DNA from 4 places in the Mesorhizobium sp. M0772 genome. Region 4 is predicted to be linked to each of the others. Evidence: predicted binding sites of a transcription regulator. Region 4 holds the regulator's gene; each other region holds the start of a gene.
The links. Region 4 encodes LexA, which represses DNA repair genes until DNA is damaged. Its sites were predicted from a motif close to TGTTCNNNNTGTGTTCNG; they were not measured.

Region 1 (4,606 bases), on a different contig from region 4:
GTCTTGATGGTGCGCTGCCGGCGGTGCTTGAGCCCGGCTGCCGAAGCCCATAAGAAGGACGAAAGACCGAGGAAACGCCTTCGATGTTCACGAAAATCCTGATCGCCAATCGCGGCGAGATTGCTTGCCGCGTCATCAAGACGGCGCGCAGGATGGGGATTGCCACCGTAGCGGTCTATTCCGACGCCGATCGCGACGCCGTGCACGTCGAAATGGCCGACGAAGCCGTGCATATCGGGCCATCGCCTGCCGCGCAAAGCTATCTTCTGCCTGAAAAGATCATCGCTGCCTGCAAGGAGACGGGCGCGCAGGCCGTGCATCCCGGCTACGGTTTTCTGTCGGAGCGGGCCGCCTTCTGCGAAGCGCTTGAGGCTGAGGGCATTGTCTTCATCGGTCCGAAACCCAAGGCTATCAAGGCGATGGGCGACAAGATCGAATCGAAGAAGTTCGCCAAGGCCGCTGAGGTGTCGACGGTTCCCGGCTGGCTTGGTGTCATCGAAAATGCCGACCATGCCGAAAAGATCGCCGGCGAGATCGGTTATCCCGTGATGATCAAGGCCTCGGCCGGCGGCGGCGGTAAAGGCATGCGCATTGCCTGGAGCCAGTCGGAAGTGCGCGACGGCTTCGACCGGGCGCGCTCGGAGGCGAAAAGCTCGTTCGGCGACGACCGAGTCTTCATCGAAAAGTTCGTCGTCGATCCGCGTCATATCGAAATCCAGGTGCTGGCCGACGCGCATGGCACCGCCCTCTATCTCGGCGAGCGCGAATGCTCGATCCAGCGCCGGAACCAGAAGGTTGCGGAAGAGGCGCCGTCGCCATTCCTCGATGCCAGGACGCGCAAGGCCATGGGCGAGCAGGCCGTGGCGCTGGCCAAGGCGGTCGACTACCAGAGCGCCGGCACCGTCGAGTTCATCGTCGATGCTGAAAAGAACTTCTATTTCCTTGAAATGAATACACGATTGCAGGTCGAGCATCCGGTGACGGAGCTTGTTACCGGCATCGACCTGGTCGAGCAGATGATCCGTGTCGCCGCCGGCGAGAAGCTGGCGATCGAGCAGAGCGACGTCAAGCTGAACGGCTGGGCGGTGGAAAGCCGGCTCTATGCCGAGGATCCCTATCGCAATTTCCTGCCCTCGATCGGCCGGTTGACGCGCTACCGGCCGCCGGAGGAGGGCAAGTTCGGCGATGTCTTCATCCGCAACGACACCGGCGTCACCGAAGGCTCCGAGATTTCGATGTTCTATGATCCGATGGTGGCAAAACTCTGCACCTGGGCGCCCACGCGTATCGAGGCCATCGATGCCATGTCGGAAGCGCTGGACAGTTTCGTCGTCGACGGCATCGAGCACAACATCCCGTTCCTGGCGGCGCTGATGCAGCATCCGCGCTGGCGCGAGGGGCGGATATCGACGGGCTTCATCGCCGAGGAATATCCTGACGGCTTCGCGCCGATCGTGCCCAATGGCGCTGAAAAGGCAGTGCTGGCGGCGATCGCCACCGCGGTCGAGCTTCTGCGCCGCGATCGGCTTGACCGGCTGGGCGGGCGGCTGGCGCCGCATTCGGGCGCACTCAAGCGCGATTGGGTGGTGAAGCTCGGCGACGACTATCTCCAGGCTTCGATCATCGAGGGCATGATCTCCATTCCGATGGAAATCGATCTGTCGGTCGATGGCGGCAAAGCGCTGACCGTGGCGTCCGACTGGCGGCCGGGCGACCTCATCTGGCGCGGCACTGTCGGTGCCCGCAAGGTCACGGCGCAGATCAGGCCGCTGCCGAACGGCCTGCGCATCGCCTGGAAGGGCATGTCGGTGACGGCGCGCGCCATGCTGCCGCGAACGGCGGAGCTGGAAAGGCTGATGCCGGAGAAGGTGGCGCCGGACACGTCCAAGATGCTGCTTTGCCCGATGCCGGGCCTGGTCGTGTCGATCGCGGTTGCCGAGGGGCAGGAGGTCAAGGCCGGCGAGACGCTGGCCGTGGTCGAGGCGATGAAGATGGAAAACGTGCTGCGCGCCGACCGCGATCTTGTCGTGTCGAAGCTCAACGCCAAGCCGGGTGACAGCCTGGCTGTCGATGCGGTGATCATGGAGTTCGCCTAGAGATTGTTTGGAAATTCTACTCCGGCGGCCATCTGAAGGTGGTTTCTGCGCTTCCCGTGCTCACGGACCAATGGCCGCTGCGCTCCGGTTCTCGGAACCACCATCATATGACTCGCCAGAGCGAATTTCGAACAATCTCTGAGCCGTGCGGCTGGGTACGGAAGCCTGTGGTCGGTGGTCATTTGTGCTGGACTGGCATCGCCCGGTCCGGGACAATACATCTCCATCGACTCAAAGCCCTTCGAGCAATTTGAAACATCATGGCGGATGACAAACTTCCACGCGATCCCCTGAGGCGCGAAGCAGCGCTCGCTGCTGCGCGCCCGGAGGCGCCGGCGCGGCCGTTCATCCATCTGCGCGTGCATTCGGCGTATTCGCTGCTCGAGGGCGCCTTGCAGGTCGCCGCCGTTGTCGGTCATGCAGTCAAGGACGAGTGCCCGGCAATCGCAGTCACCGACACAAACAATCTGTTCGGCGCGCTGGAATTTGCCCAGAAGGCGGTGAAGGAAGGCATCCAGCCGATTATCGGTTGCCAGATCGATCTCGCCTTTTCCGGCGAGACCAGCGACGCGCAGCGCGACCGCCGCCGCCATGGTCCGGAGATGCACGCCGTGGTGCTGCTCGCCGCCACCGAGGCCGGCTACAGCAACCTCGTCAGGCTGGTCAGCCAGGTCTATCTGGAGACGCCGCCGGGCGAGCCCGTGCATCTGACGTCAGCAATGCTGGAAGGCCATAGCGATGGCCTGATCTGCCTCAGCGGCGGGCCGCGCGGCCCGATCGGCCGGGCGCTGAAGGAGGATCGCCGAGATCTTGCCGAGACGCGGCTTCTGGCACTCAAGGCGCTGTTCGGCGACCGGCTCTATGTCGAGCTGGACCGTGTTTCCGGTTATGACCGCGCTATCGAGAAATCATCGGTCGACCTTGCCTATATCCATGATCTGCCGCTGGTCGCCACGAATGAGGCGTTCTTCGCCGCCCGCGACGACTATGACGCGCATGATGCTCTGATCGCCATTGCCGAGGGTTCGGTGGTTGCCGCCGACAACCGTCGCCGGCTGACTTCGGACAATTTCCTGCGCAGCCAGGCGGATATGGCGCGGCTGTTCGCCGACCTGCCGGAAGCGGTCGACAACACCGTCGAGATCGCGCTGCGCTGTTCCTATTATCCCAAGACCCGCAATCCGATCCTGCCACGCTTTACCGGCGGCGATGTCGCCGACAATGAGGTGGCGCTGAAAGCGGAGGCCGATGAACTGCGCCGGCAGGCCCATGAAGGTCTCGACGCCCGGCTGGCGGCGCATGGACCCACCGCCGGCTACACGGTCGAACAATACCGCGAGCGGCTCGATTTCGAGCTCTCCATCATCGAGAAGATGAAATTTCCCGGTTACTTCCTGATCGTGGCCGACTTCATCAAATGGGCGAAGGCGCAAGGCATTCCGGTCGGGCCGGGCCGTGGTTCGGGCGCCGGATCGCTGGTCGCTTACTCCACCACCATCACCGATATCGATCCGCTGCGCTTCTCGCTGCTGTTCGAGCGCTTCCTCAATCCGGACCGCGTGTCGATGCCCGACTTCGACATCGACTTCTGCCAGGATCGGCGCGAAGAGGTCATCCGCTACGTCCAGCAGAAATATGGCCGCGACCAGGTGGGACAAATCATCACCTTCGGTACGCTGCAGGCGCGCGCGGTGCTGCGCGACGTCGGCCGCGTGCTGCAAATGCCTTACGGCCAAGTCGACAAGCTCTCCAAAATGGTGCCGCAGAACCCGGCCAATCCGGTCAAGCTGGCGGATGCCATCGCCAACGAGCCGCGCTTTGCCGAGGAGGCCGAGAAGGAGCCGATCGTGCAGACGCTGCTCGATATGGCGCAAAAGCTGGAAGGGCTCTACCGCCACGCTTCGACGCACGCCGCCGGCATCGTCATCGGCGACCGGCCCTTGTCGGAACTGGTGCCGATGTACCGCGATCCGCGCTCCGACATGCCGGTCACCCAGTTCAACATGAAATATGTCGAGCAGGCCGGGCTCGTAAAATTCGACTTCCTCGGCCTGAAGACGCTGACGGTGCTGGAGACGGCGGTGAAGCTGATCCGCCGGCGCGGCATCGAGATCGACCTGGCGACGATCCCGCTCGACGATCCTGAAACCTACGCCATGCTGTCGCGCGGCGAAGTGGTCGGTGTGTTCCAGGTGGAAAGTGCCGGCATGCGCAAGGCGCTGATCGGCATGCGGCCCGACTGCATTGAGGACATCATCGCGCTGGTGGCGCTCTACCGTCCCGGCCCGATGGAGAACATCCCGACCTACAACGCCAGAAAGCATGGCGAAGAGGAGATGGCATCGATCCATCCCAAGATCGACCATCTGGTGAAGGAGACGCAAGGCGTCATCGTCTACCAGGAACAGGTGATGCAGATCGCGCAGGAACTGTCGGGCTATTCGCTCGGCGAAGCCGATCTGCTGCGTCGCGCGATGGGCAAGAAGATCCGCGCCGAAATGGACAAGCAG
Region 2 (4,606 bases), on a different contig from region 4:
CGTCTCGAAGTCGAGTTCCTGGCGCGCCGCGTCACCCAGGACTGATGACGCAACATATTGCAAAAAAGGTGAAACAACATGCTTGACCATGTCTCGATCGGCGTCCGCGACACCAACGTTTCGAAGCCCTTCTACGATGCCGCGCTAAAGCCGCTCGGTTATTCCTGCCTCAGCCAGTCGCCAGGCTCACTGGGTTATGGTGCGCAAGCCGTCGCGCTGTGGGTGAACGACGCGGAGCGGCCAGTGCCATCGGACGAGAAGTCCGGTCTGCATTTCTGCTTTGCCGCGCCGACGAGGCAGAGTGTCGTCGCCTTCCATGCCGCCGCCTTGCGTGCAGGCGGCAGCGACAATGGCGCGCCGGGCCTGCGCGCCGACTATGGCGAGGACTATTACGCTGCCTTCATCGTCGATCCCGACGGCTATCGCCTGGAGGCCTATTGCAACGCTGCCGCCTAACATAGCCGGCGTCTCCGGTATCGGCATCTCAGACGGTTCCCACCGGCCAGGCTTTGCTCTACCACTATCGTGGCGCAGGGGTCCGGCCCGGCGGGAGGGGTCAGCGATGCCGAGTTTCGACAGCCTGTTCAACGCCTTCGTCACCATTCTGGTGACCATCGACCCGCCAGGTCTCGCGCCGCTCTTCCTCGCGGTGACACGCGGCATGAACCGCGAGGAACGTCAGCAGGTTTCGGTGCGCGCCTCGATCATCGGCTTCCTGGTGATGGCGCTGTTTGCGGTGGCCGGGGCGTCCATCCTGTCGGTGTTCGGCATCACGTTGCCGGCTTTCCGCGTCGCCGGCGGGTTTTTGCTGTTCTTCATCGCGTTCGAAATGGTGTTTGAGCGCCGCCAGGACCGCAAGGAGAAGATCGGCGACGTCGCCATCACCAAGGACATGATCCACAACATCGCGGCCTTCCCGCTGGCGATCCCGCTGATCGCCGGCCCCGGTGCGATTTCGGCGACTGTGCTACTGTCGGGCTCTTTTCAGGGTTTTGCAGCACAAGCGGCGCTGGTCGGCATCATCTTCGTCTGCCTTGCCATCACCTATCTGGTGTTCGTGCTGTCGGAGCGCATCGACCGCATCCTCGGCCAGACCGGCCGCTCGATCCTCACCCGCCTGCTCGGCGTCATCCTGGCCGCGCTTGCGGTTCAGTTCGTCGCGGATGGGATCAAGGCGCTGATGGCGGGGTGAACGGCAGCCCCTGCTCCCTGCTCCCTGCTCCCTGCTCCCTGCTCCCTGCTCCCTACTCCACCGCCGTATCGACGACCTCGAAATCGTGGGTGATGACAGCCGTCTTGGCCAGCATGGCCGAGGCCGAGCAGTATTTCTCGATCGACAGGTTGATGGCGCGCTGGACCTTGTCGCGCGACAGCGCGTGGCCCGTGACGATGAAATGCATGTGGATGCGGGTGAAGACTTTGGGGTCGGTTTCGGCCCGGTCGGCGTCGAGTTCTACAACACAGTCCTCGATCGCCTCGCGGCCTTTTTCGAGGATGTGGACGACATCATAGGCCGAGCAGCCGCCGGTGCCGATCAGCACCAGCTCCATCGGGCTCGGACCTGGCGTCTTGCCTTCCGGCCCGGGGGCGGTCCCCAGCACCAGTTTGTGGCCGCTGCCGGACTCGCCGACGAAGGTGCGCTCCTCGACCCATTTAATCCGTGCTTTCACGGCAATCTTCGTTTCAGAAAGCGTCACTGGCCGAAGACGACCGTGTGCATGATCCGCCCCGGCAGCAGCGTGAACACGCCGGCGCCGATCAGGGCGAAAACATACAGCGATATCATGACCCTGCGATGTTTCGCGACCCGATGCATATGCGCGTGCCAGACCGCCAGCGGCACGGCGATCAACACTAAAATCGACAAGAGATGGATCGGGCTGAACGGACCGACGAGGCGTATCTGCTGGATCCAGAAACTGGAGATGGCGACGACCAGCATCAGCGCCGCCCAGGTATAGCCGACGACACGATGACGCGTCGTGCCTTTCGGCAGCGCCAGTTGCGTAGCGCCAATGGCCAGCGCGGCAAGGGCCGCGAAGGCGTGCCATGGAATGGGAGGGCGCGCCGATAGAAGCGGTCCGAGCGACATCGCGCCCTCTCCTCAGATATCGCTGACTACCGTCAGCTCAGAACGGGATTTCGTCGTCCAGTTCGCGCGACGAGCCGCCGCCACCGCCGCCCTTGGAACCGCCGCCACCGCTATTGCCGCCGCGGTTGAAGCTCTCATTGGGGCCAGACTGGCCGAAATCCGAGCCACGGCTCGCGCCGCCGCCGCCGGCATAGTTGCCGACCTGACCGCCGCCCTCGCCGCGAGAATCGAGCATCTGCAGCTCGCCGCGGAATTTCTGCAGCACGACTTCGGTCGTGTACTTGTCGGCGCCGGTCTGGTCTTGCCATTTGCGTGTCTGCAGCTGGCCTTCGACGTAAACCTTCATGCCCTTCTTCAGGTACTGCTCGGCGACCTTGGCGATCTGGTCATTGAAAATGACCACGTTGTGCCATTCGGTCTTTTCCTTGCGCTCGCCGGAGTTCTTGTCGCGCCAGCTTTCCGACGTGGCGATGCGGATGTTGACGACCGGATCACCGGAATTCAGGCGGCGGATTTCAGGGTCCGCGCCGAGGTTACCGACCAGAATGACCTTGTTGACGCTACCCGCCATGACACTTCTCCGTGCTCATCCGAAACAAATTTCAAGTCGTTCACCTTACAGGCCGCGCACAATCCTGGCTTGCCGCGGCTGGCTTTTCCCACAAGGTTTTTGTTCCCTTTTCGTTCCTATACTGTTAACCACGGATTGTCAAGGAATGGCAGCAATCGCCGACGCGGGCGCGTGGATTTAGCTGACACGCAGGGGCGAGAAGCGGTGTCGTCAGCGCCGTTTTTTAGCTGGCCGCAACGGACCGAAAAAGCCGCTCCACTCCATGCCCATGCCATGGGCGCGCTGTGCGATCACGGTTGGCGCCGACATCAGCCCGACTGCAGGTTCAGATTTCAGAGCCGGGTCATTCAGCAATTTCCCGATCGCGCGCCCGTGCCACCACACCTGAGCGACGAGCGCCGCTACCACCGCGATCAGGCCCCAGGTCCCCAATCCTTCGCCGAAGATGTAAATCCCGTGTGGCGGCGATAGCGCCGTACCCAGCTTGGCCAACAAGATCACGGCCACGAAACCGATGACGGCGATCGCTCCTATACCGAGTACGAGGCGGCGATAGAGCCTCAGAGCCTCGTTGAGGTTCTCGGCGGACGAAAGATCGACGTTGGAATTCATAAATACTACTCCTGCCTCGCGATGATCGGCCCATCTTGTTCCCCACGGCTTAGAGGCCCGGCAGGATCCAATCAATACGGGCATTCAAAACACCCCTTGCCAAATCGATAAGTATCGACTTATGCTTTTGCCATGATCGAAGCAGAGATTTTTCGCGCCCTGGCCGACCCGACGCGACGCGCCGTCTACGAGCGGCTGACCGCCGGCGAGATGAGCGTGTCGGAGTTGCGCACTGGCATGAGCGTGTCGCAGCCGGCGGTGTCGCAGCACCTTGCCGTGCTGCGCGGCGCAGGCCTGGTCAGCGAAAGACGCGCCGGCCGCAACGCCTACTATCGCGCCGATCCGCAAGGGCTCGAGCCGCTGCTCGGCTGGATCGAACGCTACCGCGCATTCTGGCCGGAGCGCATCGAAAGACTGAAGGCCGTTTTGAAGGACATGGACCAATGACCGACGAAAAGCAGACGCAGACCGCCAAAGATGCCCTCGCCTTCGAATGCGATCTGCCGGACGCACCGGAAAAAGTGTGGCGGGCACTGACCGTGCCGGACCTCTTGGCGGAATGGATGATGCCGAACGACATCAAGCCGGAAACCGGCAGCCGCTTTGCCTTTGCCGGGCCTGAGAAGCCGATCGAGTGCGAAGTGCTCGATGCCGAACCGGGGCGCCTGCTGCGCTATTCCTGGCGCGAGCGTTCCGGCGACGCCGACCGCGAGGAGCTGGAGAGCATCGTCACCTTCACACTCGCCCGCACCGTTTCCGGCGGCACGCATCTGCGCATCGTCCATGACGGGTTTGTCCTGACGCCTGCGGTTGCGATGGCCGGCGCCGGCTGCCTGCTCTCGCTGCACGCATATAAGCCCAAGCCGCCAGTCGCAGCCAACGCGCCGCGCCTGTTGCTGCGCGCTGCCTGACCCGGAAAAATCAAAACGGAGACAATGAGATGAGCGGCTTTGCCAATCTGGTGCCGATGGTGATCGAGCAATCGAGCCGCGGCGAACGTGCCTTCGACATTTTCTCGCGGCTGCTGCGCGAGCGCATCATCTTCGTCAATGGCGAGATCAATGACGGCATGTCGGCGCTGGTCTGCGCCCAGCTTCTGTCGCTGGAATCGGACAATCCCGACAAGGAGATCTCGCTCTACATCAACTCTCCGGGCGGCGTGGTTACCAGCGGCTTCGCCATCTACGACACGATGCAATATGTCAGCTGCCCGGTGTCGACCGTGTGCATGGGCTTTGCCGCGTCGATGGCCTCCTTCCTGCTGATGGCGGGAACGCCGGGGCGGCGCATCGCGCTGCCCAATGCCAGCATCGTGCTGCATCAGCCTTTGG
Region 3 (4,606 bases), on a different contig from region 4:
CAGAATCAGCCGGCTGGTCAGGCCGGCGCAGACGATGCCGAGCACGATCTCGGCGCAGCGCGCGACAGCGAGATCGACGATCACATGCGGTTGGCCGAAAGCCGGCAGCCCAATGATCATCGCGGTATAGCCGGCAAGTGCGGCGCCATAGGCTTCCGGATTGCGCAGCAGCGACGAAACCAGCGTGCACAGCCCAATCCAGATGGATAGCGCCGTGACCAGCAGCCAGGGATTGGTGCCGAAAACCGAGGTGATGCCGATCGCCGCAAGTCCACCGGCCAGCGTGCCGAGCAGCCGGTAAAAACCTTTCGCCAGCACCATGCCGGCGACCGGCTGGGCGACGATGAAGACCGTCATCATCGCCCATTGCGGGTGGTCGAGTTTCAACGCGTAAGCAGCGAGAAGCACGATCAGACCGGCCGAAACCGTGCGCAGGGCGAAAATCCAATCCGAGCGCGTCGGCTGCGTCAGGCCCGCCAAACTGGTTTCGAAGTAGCTCTTCAGCCGCGCCCGGATCACAAGCTGGTCTCCGTATCGGAAGTGCAGGCTAGAGCAATTCGAGGAAAAGTGTGAAACGGTTTTCCGCCCGGAACTGCGTCAAAACGAAGAGTCGGCCGGCGCTCAGATATCCAGCACTTCCGTCGCGGCGAATTCGGCGCGTTCCTGGATGAAGCGGAAGCGGGCTTCCGGCTTGGTGCCCATCAGCGCGTCGACAGCATCCTTGGTCGCCGCCACGGCGTCGATGACATCGACCCTGAGCAGCGTGCGCTTCCTCGGGTCCATGGTGGTTTCCTTGAGCTGCGCGGCCATCATCTCGCCCAGGCCCTTGAAGCGGCCGATCTCGACCTTGGCGCGGCCGGTGAATTCGGTCCGCAACAGCTCGTCCTTGTGCGCATCGTCCCTGGCATAGGCAACCTTGCCGCCTTGCCGGATCGAATAGAGCGGCGGCACCGCCAGATAGAGATGGCCGCCATTCACCAGGTTCGGCATTTCCTGGTAGAAGAAGGTGATCAGCAGCGAGGCTATGTGAGCGCCGTCGACGTCGGCGTCGGTCATGATGATCACGCGGTCGTAGCGCAAATCCTCGTCGCGGTATTTCGAGCGCGTGCCGCAACCGAGCGCCTGAATCAGGTCCGATATCTGCTGGTTGGCGGCGAGCTTGTCGTTGCCGGCGCTGGCGACGTTGAGGATTTTTCCGCGCAGCGGCAGCACCGCCTGGCTCGCACGGTCGCGCGCCTGCTTGGCCGAGCCGCCGGCCGAGTCGCCTTCGACGATGAACAGTTCGGCGCCCGCGGCGGCGTTCTGCGTGCAGTCGGCGAGCTTGCCGGGAAGGCGCAGCTTGCGCACCGCGCTCTTGCGCGACACATCCTTTTCCTGGCGCCGGCGCACCCGCTCGTCGGCGCGCGCAATCACCCATTCCAGCAGCTTGGAGGCTTCCTGCGGATTGTCGGCCAGCCAGTGGTCGAAGGGATCGCGGATGGCGGTCTCGACAATGCGAATGGCTTCGATCGTTGCCAGCCTGTCCTTGGTCTGGCCGACGAATTCCGGCTCGCGGATGAAAACCGACAGCATGCCGGCCGCCGAGATCATAACGTCTTCGGAGGTGACGATCGAGGCGCGCTTGTTGCCGACCAAGTCGGCATAGGCCCGAAGCCCGCGCGTCAGCACATTGCGAAAGCCGGCCTCATGCGTGCCGCCTTCGCCGGTCGGGATGGTGTTGCAGTAGGAGTTGACGAAGCCGTCACCGCCGAACCAGGTCACCGCCCATTCCAGCGAGCCGTGGCCGCCCTGTTTTTCGCTCTTGCCGGCGAAGATCTCGCGGGTCACCTGGAAGTCGTCGCCAAGCGATGCCTTGAGATAGTCCTTCAAGCCGCCGGGGAAATGGAACTCCGCCTTGGCGGGCGTCTGGTCCTTTTCCTTGATCAGCGATGGGTCGCAGCTCCAGCGGATCTCGACGCCGCCGAACAGATAGGCTTTCGAGCGGGTCATGCGATAGAGCCGCGCCGGCTCGAAGGCGGCGCCCTTGCCGAAAATCTGCTCGTCGGGATGGAAGCGGATTTTGGTGCCGCGCCGGTTGTGCACTTCGCCGAGCTGCTCCAGCCCGCTCACCGGAACGCCGCGCGAGAACCTTTGGCGGTAAAGCTGGCGACCGCGCGCGACTTCGACTTCGAGATGGTCCGACAGCGCATTGACGACCGAGACGCCGACACCGTGCAGACCGCCGGAGGTCTCATAGACCTTGCTATCGAACTTGCCGCCCGAATGCAGCGTCGTCATGATGACTTCGAGCGCCGGCTTCTTGAATTTCGGATGCGGATCGACCGGGATGCCGCGGCCATTGTCGGTAACGGTCAGAAACCCGTCGGCCGACAGCTCAACATCGATGAAGGTGGCATGGCCGGCGACCGCCTCGTCCATCGAATTGTCGATGACCTCGGCAAACAGATGGTGCATCGCCTTGTCGTCGGTGCCGCCAATATACATGCCGGGACGGCGCCGCACCGGCTCCAGCCCCTCCAGCACCTCGATGTCGGCGGCGCTATAGCCCTCGCTGCCGTCCTTGGTCGCGGCAGGACGCTTCGTGGCCTGCACCAGCGGGTCGGCCGGGCGCGAAGGTGTCCGAGCCGGTTGGGGCTGCTTTTCCAGATTGCCGAAAAGATCGTTGTTGTCGTCCATGCCTGCCATAGAATCCGGTGCCGCGAATCACCCGTCGATACTGCCACGCTTTTCGGCGCCAAGCGACGGAAGTTCCTGTTACGTTCGGGGATTAAACCCTTCTTATCCTAAAACCTTTCGATAACCAAGCCGGCGGAAATAGGTCCAGCGAGAGGGGCCGCGATTCCTGAATCTTTAACAAAGCGGCCTAGCGTCGCCTCAACAAAACAAAAGACCACGAATGTCAGGGGTTGGTTGTGAGGGGCAAGGCCATAACGATGATTGGCATCGCTGCCGTCTTCGGCGCGATTTCAATCTTTGCCGCGGATTTCTGGGTGAAAAGCCAGGCCAAGGCCGATGCCGAAGAGAAAACGGCGTCGATCCCGGCGCCCGCCGTCCCCAAGATCGTCTTCAAGACCATCGTGGTGGCCAACGCGCCGTTGCGTTACGGCATGGAGCTTGACCGGGCGCAGCTCAGCGAAATCCCATGGTCCGAGGATTCGGTGCCGCAGGGCGCGTTCACCACAGTCAATGCATTGCTCGCCGAAGGCAGCCGCGTGGTATTGTCGCCGATCGAGATCAACGAGCCGGTGCTGATCAGCAAATTGTCGGGGCCGAACGGCCGCGCGACGCTATCCAACATGATGACGCCCGGCATGCGGGCGGTGACAATCCGCACCGACGAGATCGCCGGTGTCGGCGGCTTCGTCATGCCGGGCGACCGGGTCGACGTGGTGCTGACACGCGATGCGGGCGAAATCCAGGAAGTGGCCAAGAACGCGCAGGGCGCTGCCGGATCGACCGTTACCTCCGAGATCGTCGTCTCCGACGCCAAGGTGCTGACCGTGGGGCAGGGCGCCGACGAGCGCCAGACCACACCGCAGATCGCCAATTCCGTCACCATCGAGGTGACGACCGAAGGCGCGCAGAAAGTGGCGCTTGCCCGCACCGTCGGCACCTTGTCGCTGTCGCTCCGCTCGGCCGCAGACGGAGGGGCCTCCAAGGACGGCGTCACCACCATCTCGTCCTTCGGCGGATCGGTCGCCTCCGGCGTCCAGGCCGCTGCCGGCGCGCTGTTCACTGCCGCGACCAAGGAGCCTGAGAAGCCGAAATTCAAGACGATCATCGTGACGCGCGGCACGCAGGTCGAAGAATACCAGGTTCCTGCGCGGGACCAGCAATAACTGCCGGTGGGGACCGGGCGAGGGACGGGACAGATGTCGGGACTTCATGCATTTCGAACTACGAAAGGGCTGCGCCCAATGCGGGCGCTTGCGGTGGGGGCTTGCCTGGCCGCGGCCGCAATGCTCGGCCTCAGTGCGCCAGCCAAGGCCGACAACGATATCGTCCATGTCTCGTCGACAACGAATGCGTCGATCAAGGTAGCCAAGGGCAAGCCGAAGACGGTCATGACCAATGCCGCCTTCTACCAGATCGTCATCGGCGATCCGGAGATCGCCAACGTCAATCCGCTGACCGACAAATCCTTCTATGTGCTGGGCAACAATCTCGGCACCACCGGCATCGCGCTGTTCGACGAGAACAAGCAGTTGGTCGGCACCGTCGACATCGAGGTGACGCTGGACACCGACCAGCTGGCCAGCACCATTCGCGCCAGCGTGCCGGACGCCAAGATCAAGGTCGGCTCGGCCAATGGCCGCGTCGTGCTGTCGGGCGAGGCCGATGACGCGGTCGCCGCCGAGAAGGCAAGCAAGATCGCCAGCCGCTTCTCCGGCAATGAAGAAGTGATCAATTCGGTCAACATCTCGTCCTCGCAGCAGGTTCAGCTCAACGTCCGCTTCGTCGAGATCAATCGCCAGGCCGGACAGGATCTCGGCGCCAAATACAGCGCCAATTTCGCTTACGGCATTGGCGGGCGCGACGTCACCCTCGATCCTGGCACGGTGCCGGGAGCCGGCAATGGCGAGATCATCGGCCGGCTGCTGTCCAA
Region 4 (4,606 bases):
TGCCGCGGCGTTGATTGTCGGGGTGCGCGCCGGCATCCCGGACGAGGTCAACGAAGCGATGCGGCGCACCGGCATCTACCACATCATCTCCATCTCCGGCCTGCACATGGCGCTGGTTGCCGGCACCATCATGGCGTTGCTGCGTGGCGCCTTTGCGCTGTTTCCCGATTTCTCTTCGCGCCGCCCAGTCAAGAAATATGCAGCAGTGGCAGCACTCGTCTCCATCGCCGCCTATCTCGTCATTTCAGGCGTCGTGGTTGCCGCCGAGCGCAGCTTCATCATGCTGGCGGTCATGCTTGTCGCCGTGCTGTTTGATCGCGCCGCACTCACCATGCGCAATCTGGCGATCTCCGCCATTGCCGTCATCCTGGTGTCGCCGCACGAGGTGGTCGGTCCCAGCTTCCAGATGTCGTTTGCCGCCACCGCCGCCCTTGTCGGCGCCTATGCCGGCTGGGCCGATTACCGCGCCGACAAGGTGAGAACGCCGCCGGCAAAGCGCTCCTTCGTCGGCTTCCTGTCGCGAAAATTCGCGCTGGCCATGGGCGGCCTCGCCATGACCTCGATCATTGCCGGCAGTGCAACCTTGCTGTTCGCCATCTGGCATTTTCAGCGTGTGTCGCCGCTCAGCCTGATCGCCAATCTGGCCGTGATGCCGATTGTTTCGTTGATCGTCATGCCTTTTGCCGTGCTCAGCGCACTGGCGATGCCGTTCGGCGCCGACGGGCCGTTCCTCTATGTGATGGGCAAGGGTCTGATGGCGATGATCGCTATATCGGCCTGGATTTCCGAGCGCTCGCCGGTCGACGCCGTCGGGCTGATCTCCATCCGCTCGGTGCTGCTGGTGACGGTCGCCCTCGTCATCGCCACCATGGCCACCACCTGGCTCAGGTTGGCGGCCGTGCCTTTCGCGCTGGCCGGCCTGTTGACGGTGCCGCAGGTGCTTACGCCCGACGTGCTCATATCCGAGGATGCGCATCTGGTGGCCATGCCGATCGGTGGCGGCGAACTCGCCCTCAACCGCGAACGCTCCAACGAATTCACCACGGACAATTGGAAACGGGCGCTGCGGGCCGAAACCATTATCCCACCTGAGATTTTCGAGTCAACAGATACGCGGTTCGATCTCGATCCGCTCGATCTGCCGCCCGGCTCGCCCTTCTATTGCACCGGCGATCTCTGTATCGCCCGGCACCCTTCCGGAGCCATTGTAGCGCTTGCGAAAGACCGCAAGACGGCGCGGCCGGCCTGTGCCTTCGCGAGCCTGATCGTCATCGATGACGCCACCGCCTACAATCCGTGCCGCGACCCGCTGGTGCTGGTCGTGACGAAGAAACAGCTGGCCCGCGACGGCAGCGCCGCCGTCTTCTTCGATCCGCAATCGGCAGCTGCAGCGCCAACCATCCGCTTCGCCGTCGACAAGCCGTATCGCCCCTGGCACGAGCAACGCCGCTTCTCCCGCGAAGCGCGCGGCCTGCCGCCTTACAACCAGCGTGAAAAGTACAAACCCAAGCCGGCTCAGTAGCGCCGGATCAATCCGACAAGCTTGCCCTGCACCTTCACCCTGTCCGGTCCAAAAATGCGGGTCTCGTAGGCCGGGTTGGCGGCTTCCAGGGCGATCGAGGCGCCCTTGCGGCGGAAGCGTTTCAGGGTCGCTTCCTCATCGTCGACCAACGCCACCACGATCTCGCCGGGGCTGGCTGTGTCGGCATTGCGGATGATGACCGTGTCGCCATCGAAAATGCCGGCCTCGATCATCGAATCGCCCTTGACCTCGAGCGCGTAGTGTTCGCCGCCCATGATCATATCGGGCGGCACCGAGATCGAATGGGTCTGATGCTGGATGGCGTCGATCGGCACGCCGGCGGCGATGCGTCCCATAACCGGGATTGAAATCGCGGAAACGGCATCGTCATTGCCGGCCGACATCGAACGCGACGGCGAGCCCGGCTTGATCTGGCGGCCGAGACCGCCTTGGCCCAACGCGCCTTGTCCTTGGCCGCCTTGCCCTTGGCCGGTTTGACCAAGACTGCCCTGAATGACGCTCGGCGAAAACTTCCTCGCCGCATTGAGGCCTGGTGCGATCGAGTCGGGCAGCCGCAGCACTTCCAGCGCGCGCGCCCGGTTCGGCAGCCGGCGAATGAAACCGCGCTCCTCAAGCGCCGTGATCAGGCGGTGGATGCCGGACTTGGAGGCGAGGTCGAGCGCTTCCTTCATCTCGTCGAAGGACGGCGGGATTCCGCTCTCCTTCAGGCGTTCATGGATGAACATCAGAAGCTCATGTTGTTTGCGCGTCAGCATCGCGGCCCCCAAGGGTTCTGAAACCAGAATCAGAAAAAACAAACCCAGAACAAACACTATCTGTTCCAGTTGTGTTCCGCAACCTTTTAAAGTTTAATGAATGTGTTGACGTTTTGTTCAGCGTAACGTTCGGCGCTGCGAGCGCCGCCTGCGCCCAGTTGCCAGCAACGGGGTGAAACGAAGACCAAGTGCCCTGCGTCGTCGGCTACGATCGCCGCTTCCTTTTCGGACGGGGCTGCGCAGCATCCGCGCGGGGTTCTCTCTGGGCATAGACCCGCAGCGTGTAGCCGATGTGAGCGGTCATCAGAGTTTTCGCACGGTCGACGTCGCGATCGAGGGCCGCTTCCATCAGGGCGGTATGGTGTTCGATCGCCACGGCGTCGCGCAGGGCCGCCACGGCCTTCCGGTGTCCGTCCGTGCGGCCGGCGGCGGCGCGCAGCGTCGGGGCCAGACCCAGAAAGCGGTGATGGCGATGCAATTGGTCGGAAATCGTTGCATTGAAGCGCAGCAGCCAGCTGGATGTCGCGGCACTGAGCAGCGCCGCATGGAAGGCATCGTGTTTTTCGTACCACGCGTCGACCGCATCATCCGATGGATCGTCGAGAACAGACCCGCACCGTGAGAGACGATAGTGGGCGGCAACGACCGCGTCTTCCCACTCACGGTCGCCCTTCTCGATCGATTCCACCAGCAGGGGCAGTTCGACCACCAGCCGCGCACGCGCCAAATCCTCGAGCTCCGCCCGAGAGACGGGAGCGACCGCAAACCCGCGGTTGCTGATGGCGGTCACAAGCCGTTCCGCCTCCAGCCGCGACAGCGCCTCGCGCAACGGCGTCCAGCCGATGCCGTAGGTGTTGCGCAGCGTGCTCAGCTTCAACGGCGCGGCAGGCGCCAGCCGGGTCGCAAGAATATCGCGCCTGAGCAGGCGATAGGCCACTTCCGTCTTCGAGGTCTGCTCGTCATCCAGCATCGTGATCCATCAGACATAAACGCTCGGGCGGATCATTATATATCAAAGCCTTTCAATGGGTGAATTATATATAATGTTTGACAGTTCAAGGGCGACCACTCAAGATCGCCGGCATGTTTGGGCGGCAGGCTCCGCCGCGCGCGTTTGTCCATGGAGGGGCGCCGGATCATGAGCACGACACCCGATCTCGCTACAATCGAAGCAATGGATGCCGCCGATCCGCTGCGCTCCATGCGTGAACGCTTTGTCTTGCCGCAAGGCGTGATTTATCTCGACGGCAATTCCCTGGGCGCCGCGTCAGCGGTCGTCTTCAGCGAACTGCAGCAGGCCGCCACGCAGGAATGGGCGCACGACCTCATTCGCGCCTGGAACACCGCCGGCTGGTTCAACATGCCGGTGGAACTCGGAGATCAGCTCGGGCGACTGATCGGCGCGGCTGATGGGCAGACGGTGGTCTGCGACACAACCTCGATCAACATCTACAAGCTGCTGCACGCAGCGCTCGGCATGCGGCCGGATCGGTCGGTCATCGTTGCCGAGGGCGACAGTTTCCCGACCGACCTCTACATGGCCGAAGGCGTCGCCTCGACCCGGCCGGGAACGCGGCTGCGGCTGGAGGGCGTCGACGCGGCCGCAGTCGAGGAGCTGATCGACGACAGCGTTGCCGTCATCCTGGTCAACCACGTCAACTACAAATCCGGCCAGTTGCGCGACATGGCGGCGCTGACGCGCAAGGCACATGACGCCGGCGCGCTGATCATCTGGGATCTCTGCCACACGGCCGGCGCCTTGCCGGTCGAACTTGACCGTGCCAATGCCGATTTCGCCGTCGGCTGCACCTACAAATACCTCAATGGCGGCCCGGGCTCGCCAGCCTTCATCTACGCGGCCGAGCGCCACCATGACGATGCCCACCAGCCGCTCAGCGGCTGGTGGGGCCATGCGCGGCCCTTTGCCTTCGAGCAGGGCTTTGCCGTCGGCAGCGGCATTCGCCGCTTCCTGTGCGGAACGCAGCCGGTGCTGTCGATGCGGGCGCTCAAGGGCGCGCTCGATATCTGGAACGACGTCGATATGGCGGCGGTGCGCAGAAAAAGCATCGCGCTGACCGACCTGTTTATCCAGCTCGTCGAAGCCAGATGCGGCGCCTACCGGCTTGAACTGGAAAGTCCTCGCGACGGCAGCCAGCGCGGCAGCCAGGTGTCGTTCCTCCATCCGCATGGCTATCAGGTGATGCGCGCGCTGATCGAGCGCGGCGTGATCGGCGATTTCCGGGCGCCGTCGACCATCCGTTTCGGCTTCACGCCGCTCTATGTCGGATATGGCGATGTCTGGCAAGCG

Region 1: the regulator LexA is predicted to act here: its motif matches at 2,213-2,230, upstream of dnaE (DNA polymerase III subunit alpha).
Region 2: the regulator LexA is predicted to act here: its motif matches at 2,764-2,781, upstream of ssb (single-stranded DNA-binding protein).
Region 3: the regulator LexA is predicted to act here: its motif matches at 2,747-2,764, upstream of parE (DNA topoisomerase IV subunit B).

Annotation. Positions count from the first base shown of each region.
Region 1 covers NZ_JAMYPB010000003.1:78,850-83,455, reverse strand. The annotation lists gene NKI06_RS03025 (acetyl-CoA carboxylase biotin carboxylase subunit) at 84-2,096, shown strand; gene dnaE (DNA polymerase III subunit alpha) at 2,357-4,606, shown strand, end outside.
Region 2 covers NZ_JAMYPB010000002.1:12,865-17,470, forward strand. The annotation lists gene NKI06_RS01485 (hypothetical protein) at 1-45, shown strand, start outside; gene NKI06_RS01490 (VOC family protein) at 79-456, shown strand; gene NKI06_RS01495 (MarC family protein) at 563-1,192, shown strand; gene NKI06_RS01500 (OsmC family protein) at 1,245-1,670, opposite strand; gene NKI06_RS01505 (DUF2306 domain-containing protein) at 1,694-2,092, opposite strand; gene ssb (single-stranded DNA-binding protein) at 2,130-2,663, opposite strand; gene NKI06_RS01515 (hypothetical protein) at 2,874-3,275, opposite strand; gene NKI06_RS01520 (ArsR/SmtB family transcription factor) at 3,408-3,722, shown strand; gene NKI06_RS01525 (SRPBCC family protein) at 3,719-4,186, shown strand; gene NKI06_RS01530 (ATP-dependent Clp protease proteolytic subunit) at 4,216-4,606, shown strand, end outside.
Region 3 covers NZ_JAMYPB010000003.1:102,877-107,482, reverse strand. The annotation lists gene NKI06_RS03135 (FUSC family protein) at 1-519, opposite strand, end outside; gene parE (DNA topoisomerase IV subunit B) at 622-2,676, opposite strand; gene cpaB (Flp pilus assembly protein CpaB) at 2,934-3,839, shown strand; gene NKI06_RS03120 (type II and III secretion system protein family protein) at 3,918-4,606, shown strand, end outside.
Region 4 covers NZ_JAMYPB010000019.1:16,543-21,148, forward strand. The annotation lists gene NKI06_RS14985 (ComEC/Rec2 family competence protein) at 1-1,522, shown strand, start outside; gene lexA (transcriptional repressor LexA) at 1,516-2,298, opposite strand; gene NKI06_RS14995 (GntR family transcriptional regulator) at 2,504-3,268, opposite strand; gene kynU (kynureninase) at 3,437-4,606, shown strand, end outside.